2 regions of the Streptomyces sp. NPDC088730 genome follow, and region 1 is predicted to be linked to the other one. Evidence: riboswitches for the same ligand, from Rfam matches in the RefSeq annotation. Region 1 holds a riboswitch; the other holds the start of a gene.

The links. Region 1 has a riboswitch for cyclic di-AMP ahead of ACIP89_RS15530 (transglycosylase family protein). Riboswitches for the same ligand answer to the same signal wherever they lie in the genome.
Region 2: it holds a riboswitch for cyclic di-AMP, as region 1 does, so the genes downstream of both, ACIP89_RS06980 (M23 family metallopeptidase) here and ACIP89_RS15530 (transglycosylase family protein) in region 1, are expected to answer to the same signal.

Annotation. Positions count from the first base shown of each region.
Region 1 covers NZ_JBIVLK010000004.1:93,426-98,330, reverse strand. Annotated here, with positions in the region: gene ACIP89_RS15540 (cytochrome P450) at 1-729, shown strand, start outside; gene ACIP89_RS15535 (transglycosylase family protein) at 836-1,810, shown strand; cyclic di-AMP (ydaO/yuaA leader) riboswitch at 2,160-2,331, shown strand; gene ACIP89_RS15530 (transglycosylase family protein) at 2,336-3,079, shown strand; gene eno (phosphopyruvate hydratase) at 3,387-4,667, shown strand; gene ACIP89_RS15520 (septum formation initiator family protein) at 4,766-4,905, shown strand, end outside.
Region 2 covers NZ_JBIVLK010000002.1:21,277-26,181, forward strand. Annotated here, with positions in the region: gene ACIP89_RS06970 (PrsW family intramembrane metalloprotease) at 1-1,316, shown strand, start outside; gene ACIP89_RS06975 (aldo/keto reductase) at 1,313-2,257, opposite strand; gene ACIP89_RS06980 (M23 family metallopeptidase) at 2,473-3,672, opposite strand; cyclic di-AMP (ydaO/yuaA leader) riboswitch at 3,684-3,837, opposite strand; gene ACIP89_RS06985 (PP2C family protein-serine/threonine phosphatase) at 4,144-4,905, opposite strand, start outside.

The DNA.
Region 1 (4,905 bases):
CCCAGGGGCGGGGTGGCACGTTCCGTGAAGAAGATGCGCGGATATCTGCTCGAACTCATCCACCGCAAGCGCGAGAACCCCGGGGACGACCTGATCTCGGGCCTGATCCGGGCGAGTGACGACGGCGAGCACCTGACCGAGAACGAGGCCGCCGCGATGGCCTTCATCCTCCTGTTCGCGGGCTTCGAAACGACCGTCAACCTCATCGGCAACGGCGTCCACACCCTGCTGGGCCATCCGGAGCAGCGCGAACGGCTCCAGCGTTCCCTGGCGGCGGGCGAGACGGAGCTGCTGGCCACCGGTGTCGAGGAACTGCTGCGGTTCGACGGTCCGGTGGAGCTGGCGACCTGGCGTTTCGCCACCGAGGCGCTGACGATCGGCGGGCAGCGGATCGCGGAGGGGGACCCCGTGCTCGTGGTGCTCGCCGCCGCGGACCGGGACCCCGAGCGGTTCGACGCTCCCGGCACGCTGGACCTCGCGCGGCGTGACAACCAGCACCTCGGCTACGGGCACGGCATCCACTACTGCCTGGGAGCACCGCTCGCCCGGCTGGAGGGACAGGCCGCGCTCGCCACGTTGCTGAAACGCCTTCCGGACCTGCGACTTGCGGGTGAAGCTGCCGATTTGCGCTGGCGCGGCGGGCTCATCATGCGCGGACTGCGGACGCTTCCGGTGGAGTTCACCCCCGGGTTCACCGGCAAGCAAAGTGACACTCTGTCAACTCTGTGACTTCGGCGTGATCTCCGCTGCATCGACTTGTGACACACGTTCGAGTCCCGCTAGGTTCACCGTTCGACTCACCAGTCACCTCGTCAGTCACACGGAAGGCATTCCCATGGGCTCCGCGAACGGCAGACACCGTCGCCCTCGGCAGGCACCCGCGATCATCGTCGCCGCAGGCGTGACCGGCTCGGCCATCGCCATCCCGCTGCTCGGCGCGGCCGGTGCGCACGCCGCCGACGCCTCGACCTGGGACCGGGTCGCGGAGTGCGAGAGCGGCGGCATGTGGAGTGCCGACCTCGGTAACGGCTTCTACGGCGGCCTGCAGTTCTCGCAGGAGGTCTGGAAGTCCTACGGCGGCGAGGCGTACGCCCCGCGTGCGGACCTCGCCAGCCGCTCGCAGCAGATCGCCGTGGCGGAGAAGGTGCTGGGTGATCAGGGGCCGAAGGCGTGGCCCAGTTGCGCCGTCATCTCCGGCCTCACCCCGGAGGGCTCCCTGCCGGGTGTCGACCCGGGCGTCGATCCGGCCGCCACCCCGTCCGCGGACCCGGCCGGGAGCGCGGACCCGGCCGAGGGTGCGGACCCGGCCGCGACGGCCGATCCGTCGGAGAGCGCGGACCCGGCGGACGGCGCGGCCGGGGACACCGCGAAGACCCCGTCGGACGACGCCGCGTCGGACCCGGCGGGCAAGGGCGGTGGGCCGGATGCCTCGGCCTCCCCGGACGCCACGCCCCCGGCGGCCGGCTCCTCCGGCGCGGGTGACCGGGCCGGCGGCCCGGACGGGTCCTCCCCGGCCGCGGAGGCGGGCGGCAGGCACCGCGGCGCGCCGGCCCCGGAGCGGACCGGTGACGGCCGGGACGCGGGTCGGCACGCCTCGCGCGGGGACGCGGACGGACGCGGCACGGGCGCGCCGGCCGCCGACGGCACGTACACCGTCCGGCCCGGCGACAGCCTCTGGGCGATCGCCGACGCGCAGGAGCTGCCCGGCGGCTGGACCGGGCTGTACGAGGCCAACAAGGCGGCCGTCGGCTCCGACCCCGACCTCATCCTCCCTGGCCAGCACCTCGATCTCGGCGTGAAGACCGGCTGAGACCGCCGGGCGCGGACGGTGGTGGAAGCAGGCGTGGAAGCCGCCGTGAAAACGGTCTGATCAACAGCTGAAGACACCTCGAACCTGGGGTACTTAAGAGGCCTATGTCCCACTTTTGACTAAGTGAGACATGGGTCTCTTCGCGTGAACCGGCGCGTCTTGTCCGGGAGGTCCTCCCGCATCCGCTCCGACCTGCGCAAACAGGTGTTAATCCTATGCAATTAAGGGCTGTTTATCCGGTATGTCCTTCTTTGAATGTAGGGGTTGGGTGTGTTTACGGTCAGAACCGCTCGCACCGCGGGCCCCGTCGACCGTCACGCCGAATCCTGCCGTCGGTCGAAGGGAACAGACGCGTAAAGCGCCGTAGGCAGGAGCGGGGGACCCAGGTAAGTGCCGGGCCCGATCGTCGCAAGACGCATCAGGACCGGCTTGGGGTTAAGTCGTGCGCTAGGACGTGCGACCGGGCAACTCACTTGGCCCGAACCCGACAGCTCACCTCGCAGGCGTCGGTGAGGAGAAGTCTCGATGCTGCTCAACAGCAAGGGCAACAAGCACCGCCGCCCGTCCAAGGCCGTCCGTATCGCCACGCTCGCCGGTGTGACCGGTGCCGCCATCGCCGTGCCCCTGATGGGTGCCACCGGCGCCTCCGCCGCCTCCGTCTCCACGTGGGACGCGGTCGCCCAGTGCGAGTCCGGCGGCAACTGGTCCATCAACACCGGCAACGGCTACTACGGCGGCCTGCAGTTCTCGCAGTCCAGCTGGGCCGCCGCCGGCGGTACGCAGTACGCGCCCCGTGCCGACCTGGCCAGCAAGGCCCAGCAGATCGCGGTCGCCGAGAAGCTCCTCGACATGCAGGGACCGGGCGCCTGGTCCTGCGCCGGTGCCGGCAACCTGAGCAACGACGGTGTCGACCCGGGCGTCGACACCGGCTCCAGCGCCCCCAAGGCGGAGGCCGCTCCCAAGCAGGAGTCCGCTCCGGCGCAGCAGGCCGAGCCGAAGAAGGCCGAGCGCACCGAGGCCCCGGCCACCAACCGCTCGGACCGCTCGACCGCCCCCGAGGCCGAGAAGAAGACCGTGACCACCCCGACCGGCGAGAAGGTCAAGAAGGGTGACGGCGAGTACAAGGTCGTCACCGGCGACTCGCTGAGCAAGATCGCGGCCGAGCACAAGGTCAAGGGCGGCTGGCAGAAGCTGTTCAAGCTCAACAAGGACATCGTCAAGGACGCCGACATGATCTTCCCGGGTCAGCAGCTCCACCTGGTGAAGTAGTCCGGCACTCTCCTCGCCGATCTCCCCGGCCCGGTTCGCGTCTTCCCCCCACGCGTGCCGGGCCGGGGTCCGTCGGTCGCCCGTCCGGCGGCCCGGTGGCCGGTGGATTGCCTGCCGACCGTTCAACTGTTGTCGTTACTGGTCAGTAAATTTCTGGCCTTTCATCCCGCTATCACCGCTCTTGGGTCCTTTTTCGTCCCAGGGGACGGGCGGGCGGCCGACTGATACGGCCGAGCCGGTTAGGCTCTTGTCGCAAGGCCAAAGCGACCCTGCACCACCTGCGTCATATCCCAGAAGGAGATGCCTCGTGCCGTCCATCGACGTCGTCGTAGCCCGGGAAATCCTCGACTCCCGGGGCAACCCCACGGTCGAGGTCGAGGTTGGCCTCGACGACGGCAGCACGGGCCGTGCTGCCGTTCCGTCCGGAGCCTCCACCGGTGCGTTCGAGGCCATTGAGCTTCGCGACGGTGACCCCAACCGCTACCACGGGAAGGGCGTCGAGAAGGCGGTCCTCGCCGTGATCGAGCAGATCGGCCCGGAGCTCGTCGGCTACGACGCGACCGAGCAGCGGCTGATCGACCAGGCCATGTTCGACCTGGACGCCACGGAGAACAAGGGCTCGCTCGGCGCCAACGCCATCCTCGGCGTCTCGCTCGCCGTCGCGCACGCCGCGTCCGAGGCCTCGGACCTGCCGCTGTTCCGCTACCTCGGTGGCCCGAACGCGCACCTGCTGCCCGTCCCGATGATGAACATCCTCAACGGTGGGTCGCACGCCGACTCCAACGTGGACATCCAGGAGTTCATGATCGCCCCGATCGGCGCGGAGTCCTTCTCCGAGGCCCTGCGCTGGGGCGCCGAGGTCTACCACACGCTGAAGAAGGTCCTGAAGACCAAGGGCCTGTCCACCGGTCTCGGTGACGAGGGCGGCTTCGCGCCGAACCTGGAGTCCAACCGCGCCGCGCTCGACCTCATCGTCGAGGCCATCAAGGAAGCCGGTTACGCCCCCGGCAAGGACATCGCGCTCGCGCTCGACGTCGCCGCGTCCGAGTTCTACAAGGACGGCACGTACGAGTTCGAGGGCAAGTCCCGCTCGGCCGCCGAGATGACCGAGTACTACGAGGAGCTCGTCGACGCGTACCCGCTGGTCTCCATCGAGGACCCGCTGTACGAGGACGACTGGGCCGGCTGGAAGGTCATCACCGACAGGATCGGCGCCAAGGTGCAGATCGTCGGGGACGACCTCTTCGTCACCAACCCGGAGCGCCTGGCCCGCGGCATCGAGGAGGGCTCCGCCAACGCCCTGCTCGTCAAGGTCAACCAGATCGGCTCGCTGACCGAGACCCTGGACGCCGTCGAGCTCGCCCAGCGCAACGGCTTCAAGTGCATGATGTCCCACCGCTCCGGCGAGACCGAGGACGTCACCATCGCCGACCTCGCGGTCGCCGTGAACTGCGGCCAGATCAAGACCGGCGCCCCGGCCCGTTCGGACCGCGTCGCCAAGTACAACCAGCTGCTGCGCATCGAGGAGATCCTCGACGACGCCGCGGTGTACGCGGGCCGCTCGGCGTTCCCGCGGTTCAAGGGCTGACAAGCCCGACCGGGTCCAGCGACCCGGCCTCCGTCCGTCCCCGCACTCGGTCCCGTACCGTGTGCGGGGACGGACGTGCGTAATGGGGAGGCGGAGACATGGCCGCGAAGGACCGGGACCGGTTCTCCACCGCGACCCGGCTGAGGCTGCTCGGTGAGCAGACCGCAGCCCGCGTCTACCGGTCCCAGAGCAAGCGCCAGGCCCGCCGCTCCCGCCTGACCGGCCGGGCGGCCTTCCT
Region 2 (4,905 bases), on a different contig from region 1:
CCGCGCTCGTCGCGATCCTCGCGAACTCCTTCGCGACCCAGTGGATCGCCACGGCCACCGCCGACCCGGGCAGCGCGGACACGCTGGGCGCCACCGTCATAGCTCCCGTCGTCGAGGAGAGCGCCAAGGGCGCGGCCGTGCTGCTGCTCTTCCTCTTCCGAAGACGGGACTTCAACGGGATCGTCGACGGTCTGGTCGTCGCCGGATTCGCCGCGACGGGCTTCGCCTTCACCGAGAACATCCTCTATCTGGGCAACGCCTTCGGCGAGGACCAGCAGATGGGCTCGGGGTTCGCCTCGGTGACCGTCGCGACGTTCTTCGTCCGGGCGGTGATGTCGCCGTTCGCGCATCCGCTCTTCACCGTCATGACCGGAATCGGCTTCGGAATCGCCGCGAGCAGCGCCCGCCACCACCGATTCCGCCGTATGGCGCTGCCGTTGCTCGGCCTGGTCCTCGCGATGGGCATGCACGCCCTGTGGAACGGCTCCGCGACGTTCGGCCCGTACGGCTTCTACGTGGTGTACGGCGTGTTCATGGTGCCCGCCTTCGGTCTGGTGACCTGGCTGGCGATCTGGTCCCGGCAGCGCGAGCTGCGCACCCTGGCCATCGAACTGCCCGCCTACGCCGCGGCCGGCTGGCTCTCCCCCACGGAGCCGCTCGCCCTGTCGTCGATGCGGGCCCGCGGCATGGCCAGGGACACGGCACGGCGGTGGCAGGCGACGGCGGCGGGGAGCGGCCCGTACAGCCCGTACGGCCTCCAGGGCCACCTACCGGCCCCGGTCGCCGCCCACGCCCACGTCACCGCTCAGGTCAACGGCGTGGTGCGCGCACAGGCGAAGGCCGAGGGCAAGGCCAGGGGGAAGGCGGCGGCGCGTGCGGTCGCCGAGTACGAGTCGTTCGCGACGTCACTGGCGTTTCTGCGCCGGCAGGCCCGTCGTGGCACGGCCGGCCCGGATCTGGCCGAACGCGAGCTGGAGCTGCTGCACCACCTGTGGCAGCGCCGAGAGGTCGCCGGACCCGCCCTGGCGTACGCGGCGCAGGCGACGGGCCGCCTGCGCCACCGGCACACGCGCCGGGCGCACCAGCCGTACGGGGCCGGGCCCGGCGCGTACCCGGGGTACAGCCCGTACCAGCCGTACGGCGGCCCCGCCCCGCACCCGGGCCCGGCCCCCTACGGTCAACAGCCGTACCCCGCATACCCGTACGCGCAACAGCCCTACAACCCGCAGCCCTACAGCCCGCCGCAGTACGGACAACAGCAGTACGGGCAGCAGCCGCACGGACAGCAGCAGTACGGCGGCGGGCCGCAGTCCTAGGCGGACGCCTCGGTGAGCGCGGTCAGCTCCTGGTCCGTCAGCCGCAGATCGTCGACGGCCAGCAGCGCGGGAAGCTGTTCGACCGTTCGGGCGGAGGCGATCGGGGAGACCACGGTCGGCCGGGAGGCCAGCCAGGCCAGCGCCACCGTGGCGATCTCGGCGTCCCGCTCCCGCGCGATCGTGTCGAGCGCGGTGAGGACCTTCTGGCCGCGCTCCGTCTCCAGGTGCTGGGCGGCGCCACCGGCGCGGGCGCTGTCCACGGTCTGACCGGCACGGTACTTGCCGGTCAGGAATCCGGAGGCGAGGGCGGAGTACGGGACTGCGGCCAGTCCGGCCTCGGCGCTCAGGTCCTGGAGCTCGCCCTCGTAGGTGTCACGCGAGACGAGGTTGTAGTGCGGCTGGAGCGCCACGTAGCGGGCCAGGCCCTCGCGCTCGGAGAAGTCCAGCGAGGCGCGGAGCCGCGCCGGGCTGATGTTGGAGGCGGCGATCTCGCGGACCTTGCCCTCCTTCACCAGCTGGTCGAGAGCGGTGATGATCTCCTCGACGGGGACGGTCTCGTCGTCGTGGTGCGTGTAGTAGAGGTCGATGTAGTCCGTACCGAGCCGGCGCAGCGACTCCTCGGCCCCGGCCCTGATGGTGGCGGCGGCGAGCCCCTTGTACTCGGGGTGGGAGCCGACCTTGGTGGCCAGGACGACGTCGGAGCGGTTGCCCCGAGCGGCGAACCACTTACCGATGAGGGTCTCCGACTCGCCGCCCACGTTGCCGGGGATCCAGGAGGAGTACGTGTCGGCCGTGTCCACGAAGTTGCCCCCGCCCGCCGTGTACGCGTCGAGGACGGCGAAGGACTGCGCCTCGTCGGCGGTCCAGCCGAAGACGTTGCCGCCGAGGGAGAGCGTGGAGACCTGGAGGCCGGAGGAACCGAGCTTGTGAAGAGAAGTCATGGATGGAGCAACCCACCGCACGGCACGCGCTATTCCATGGCCGCTACAGCTACACCCGTATGCCCCAGCCAGAACCGGCAGGACCAGCAGGACCAGCAGAACGGGCAAGACCAGCAGAACTATCAGGACCGGCCAGGAGCCGGGACCGGCAGCCCTGACGTCGGGGGGTGAGCGTCAGGACTGCCGGGGTTCCGTGGACACGGACTTCGGTGGGCTCAGACCGTCAGGCCACGGGCGCGCAGCCACGGCATCGGATCGATGCCGGTGCCGTCCGGGGTGTGGACCTCAAGGTGGAGGTGCGGGCCGGTCACGTTGCCGGTCGCGCCCACGCGTCCGATGGTGTCCCCGGTGGTGACCTGCTGGCCGACGCCGACGCCGATCGAGGACTGGTGGCAGAACCACAGCTCCGTGCCGTCCTCAAGCTCCAGGACCGTGCGGTAGCCGTACGCGCCGGACCAGCCGGCGGACTTGATGGTGCCGCTGTGGATGGCCTTGATCGGGGTACCGGTCGGCGCCGCGAAGTCGAGGCCCGTGTGGTAGCCGGAGGACCACATCGAACCGGCCTCGCCGAAGGTCGAGGTGATCGTGTACGAGGAGGTGGGGATGGCGTAGCTGGCGGCGAGCTTCGCGAGCCGTACCGCTTCCGCCTTCTTCTTCGCCTCCTCCGCGGCCTTCTTCTTAGCGGCGGCGGCCTTGGCCTCCGCCGCGTCCTGCTGCTTCTTCGCCTCTGCGGCCGCCTTCTCCGCCGCGGCCTTCTCCTCGGCCGCCCTGGCCTCGGCGTCGGCGGAGTCCTGCTGCTGCTCGGCCTGCTGGAGGATGCGGGCGCGGAGCGCCTCGCCGGCGTCCGTCGTGCCCTGCTCGGCCTCTGTGGTGGTGATGCCGGCCGTCGTCAGCGGGGCGGCGGCGGTCACGACCTCGGCCTTCTCCGCCTCGGACTCACCCGAGAACAACGCGCCGACGCCAGGAAGGGACTTGGCCTCGGGAAGTTTGTCGGAGATGGCGTCGGGAAGAGAGATAGACACGGGCGGCTTGCTCTGGGCGGAGGCCATGCCACCCGCGCCGACGGCGGCGATGACACCGACGCCGAGAACGGTGGAGCTGCGGGCGAGGCCGTTGCGCTGCTTGGCGACGCGGTGCTTGCCGCGCACGGGGCGGATGGACTCCTCCGTGGGGTTCCATTCCTCCCACGCCCTGCCGGATTCGGCCTCCTCGGCGCGGAGGCCGGTGCCGAACTCACTCCCGAACTCGCTGCCCCGATCGGTTCCGTAAGCGGTTCCGTAGTCGGCCCCGTGACCGGTTCCGTAAGCGGTTCCGTGGTTGGCGCCGTAAGCGGCACCGGGCCCGGGTCCAAAGTCGTTTCCGTGTTCGGGTGCGAACCAGGAGGGGGCTTCGGGGGCAGGCTTGTTGGACGCCACTGGGGCGCGCTCCTTTCCTTCCTTCTCGCCTACCGGGTTAGCTGACGGGTTCGGAGCAGGAAGGTCTCCTACGGGTCCCTCCGCCTCTCAACGAGACAGAGATGCCCGATTCACCCCATGTAGGTGGTTCCCCGGTTCCCTTGCGGAATTCGGCGCTCGCGCACGGTGCCGCCACTGACGGCGGCTGGGACAACCGCGCTGCGTTATCGAACGTTAATAGACACACGGGCCCGATTCCAAGCCGTTCCCACTGATCGTTCCGATCCTTGGCCTGGACTTTACGGGACACAACCGGGTGGAATCGGGCGAGTTGAACAACCCTCAACCGTTAGCCGTTTTCTGACGTTGCGTCAAATGTTATGCGGAGGGATTCCTTACGGTTACGCACGGTGGCATCGACCGCGCCTCTCCCCCACATCCATCCGCACTCCCCCGCGTCCGGCCCCTCGCCTTCACCGGCTTCACCCGCCTTCACCCGGCTCCGCCGTCCAGGCCCACGATCTTCACGGTCGTACGCCGGTCCGGCTGCCCCTCGGTCGGGCGCACGACCGCGAGCAGGGCCATGTCGTCGGTCGTCACCCCACCGGTGTGCAGCCGTACGTCATCGGTCAGCGCCGACAGCAGCTCCTCGGGCCCCGGGAAGATCCGTCCGCGCAGCCGCTCGGCCGGGTCGTAGAAGACCCCGTCGGCATCACGGGCCTCGGAGAGGCCGTCCGTATAAAGGAGCAGCGTCGACCCGGCGGGCAGCTCCCACTCGTCGGAGCGGTCCGGCCACACACCCAGGTCCATCCCCAGGGGCAGCGCGGGCAGCGTGGGCCGCAGCTGCTCCAGCGCCCCGTCCGAGTGCAGCAGCAGCGGTTCGGGATGGCCGCGGTTGACGACGCGCACCCTGCTGGAGCCCTGCGGGATCTCCGCCAGCGCGGCGGTGACGAAACCCTCCACCGCGTCGAGCCCGCCGCGCCTGCTCGATTCCCGCGCCAGCGCACGCTCCAGCCGCTGGGCCACCCCCTCCAGTGACCGCTCCTGCTCGGCGGCCTCCCGGAACGCCCCGATGATCACCGCCACCGCCTCCACCGCGTCCAGGCCCTTGCCGCGCACGTCCCCGACCACCAGCCGTACCCCGTACGGGGTGTCCGTGACCGAGAACAGGTCACCGCCGACGAACTCGTCCGCCTGCGCCGCCTCGTACCGCGCGGCCACGTACAGCCCGCCGATCCGGTCGGACGGTGTCGG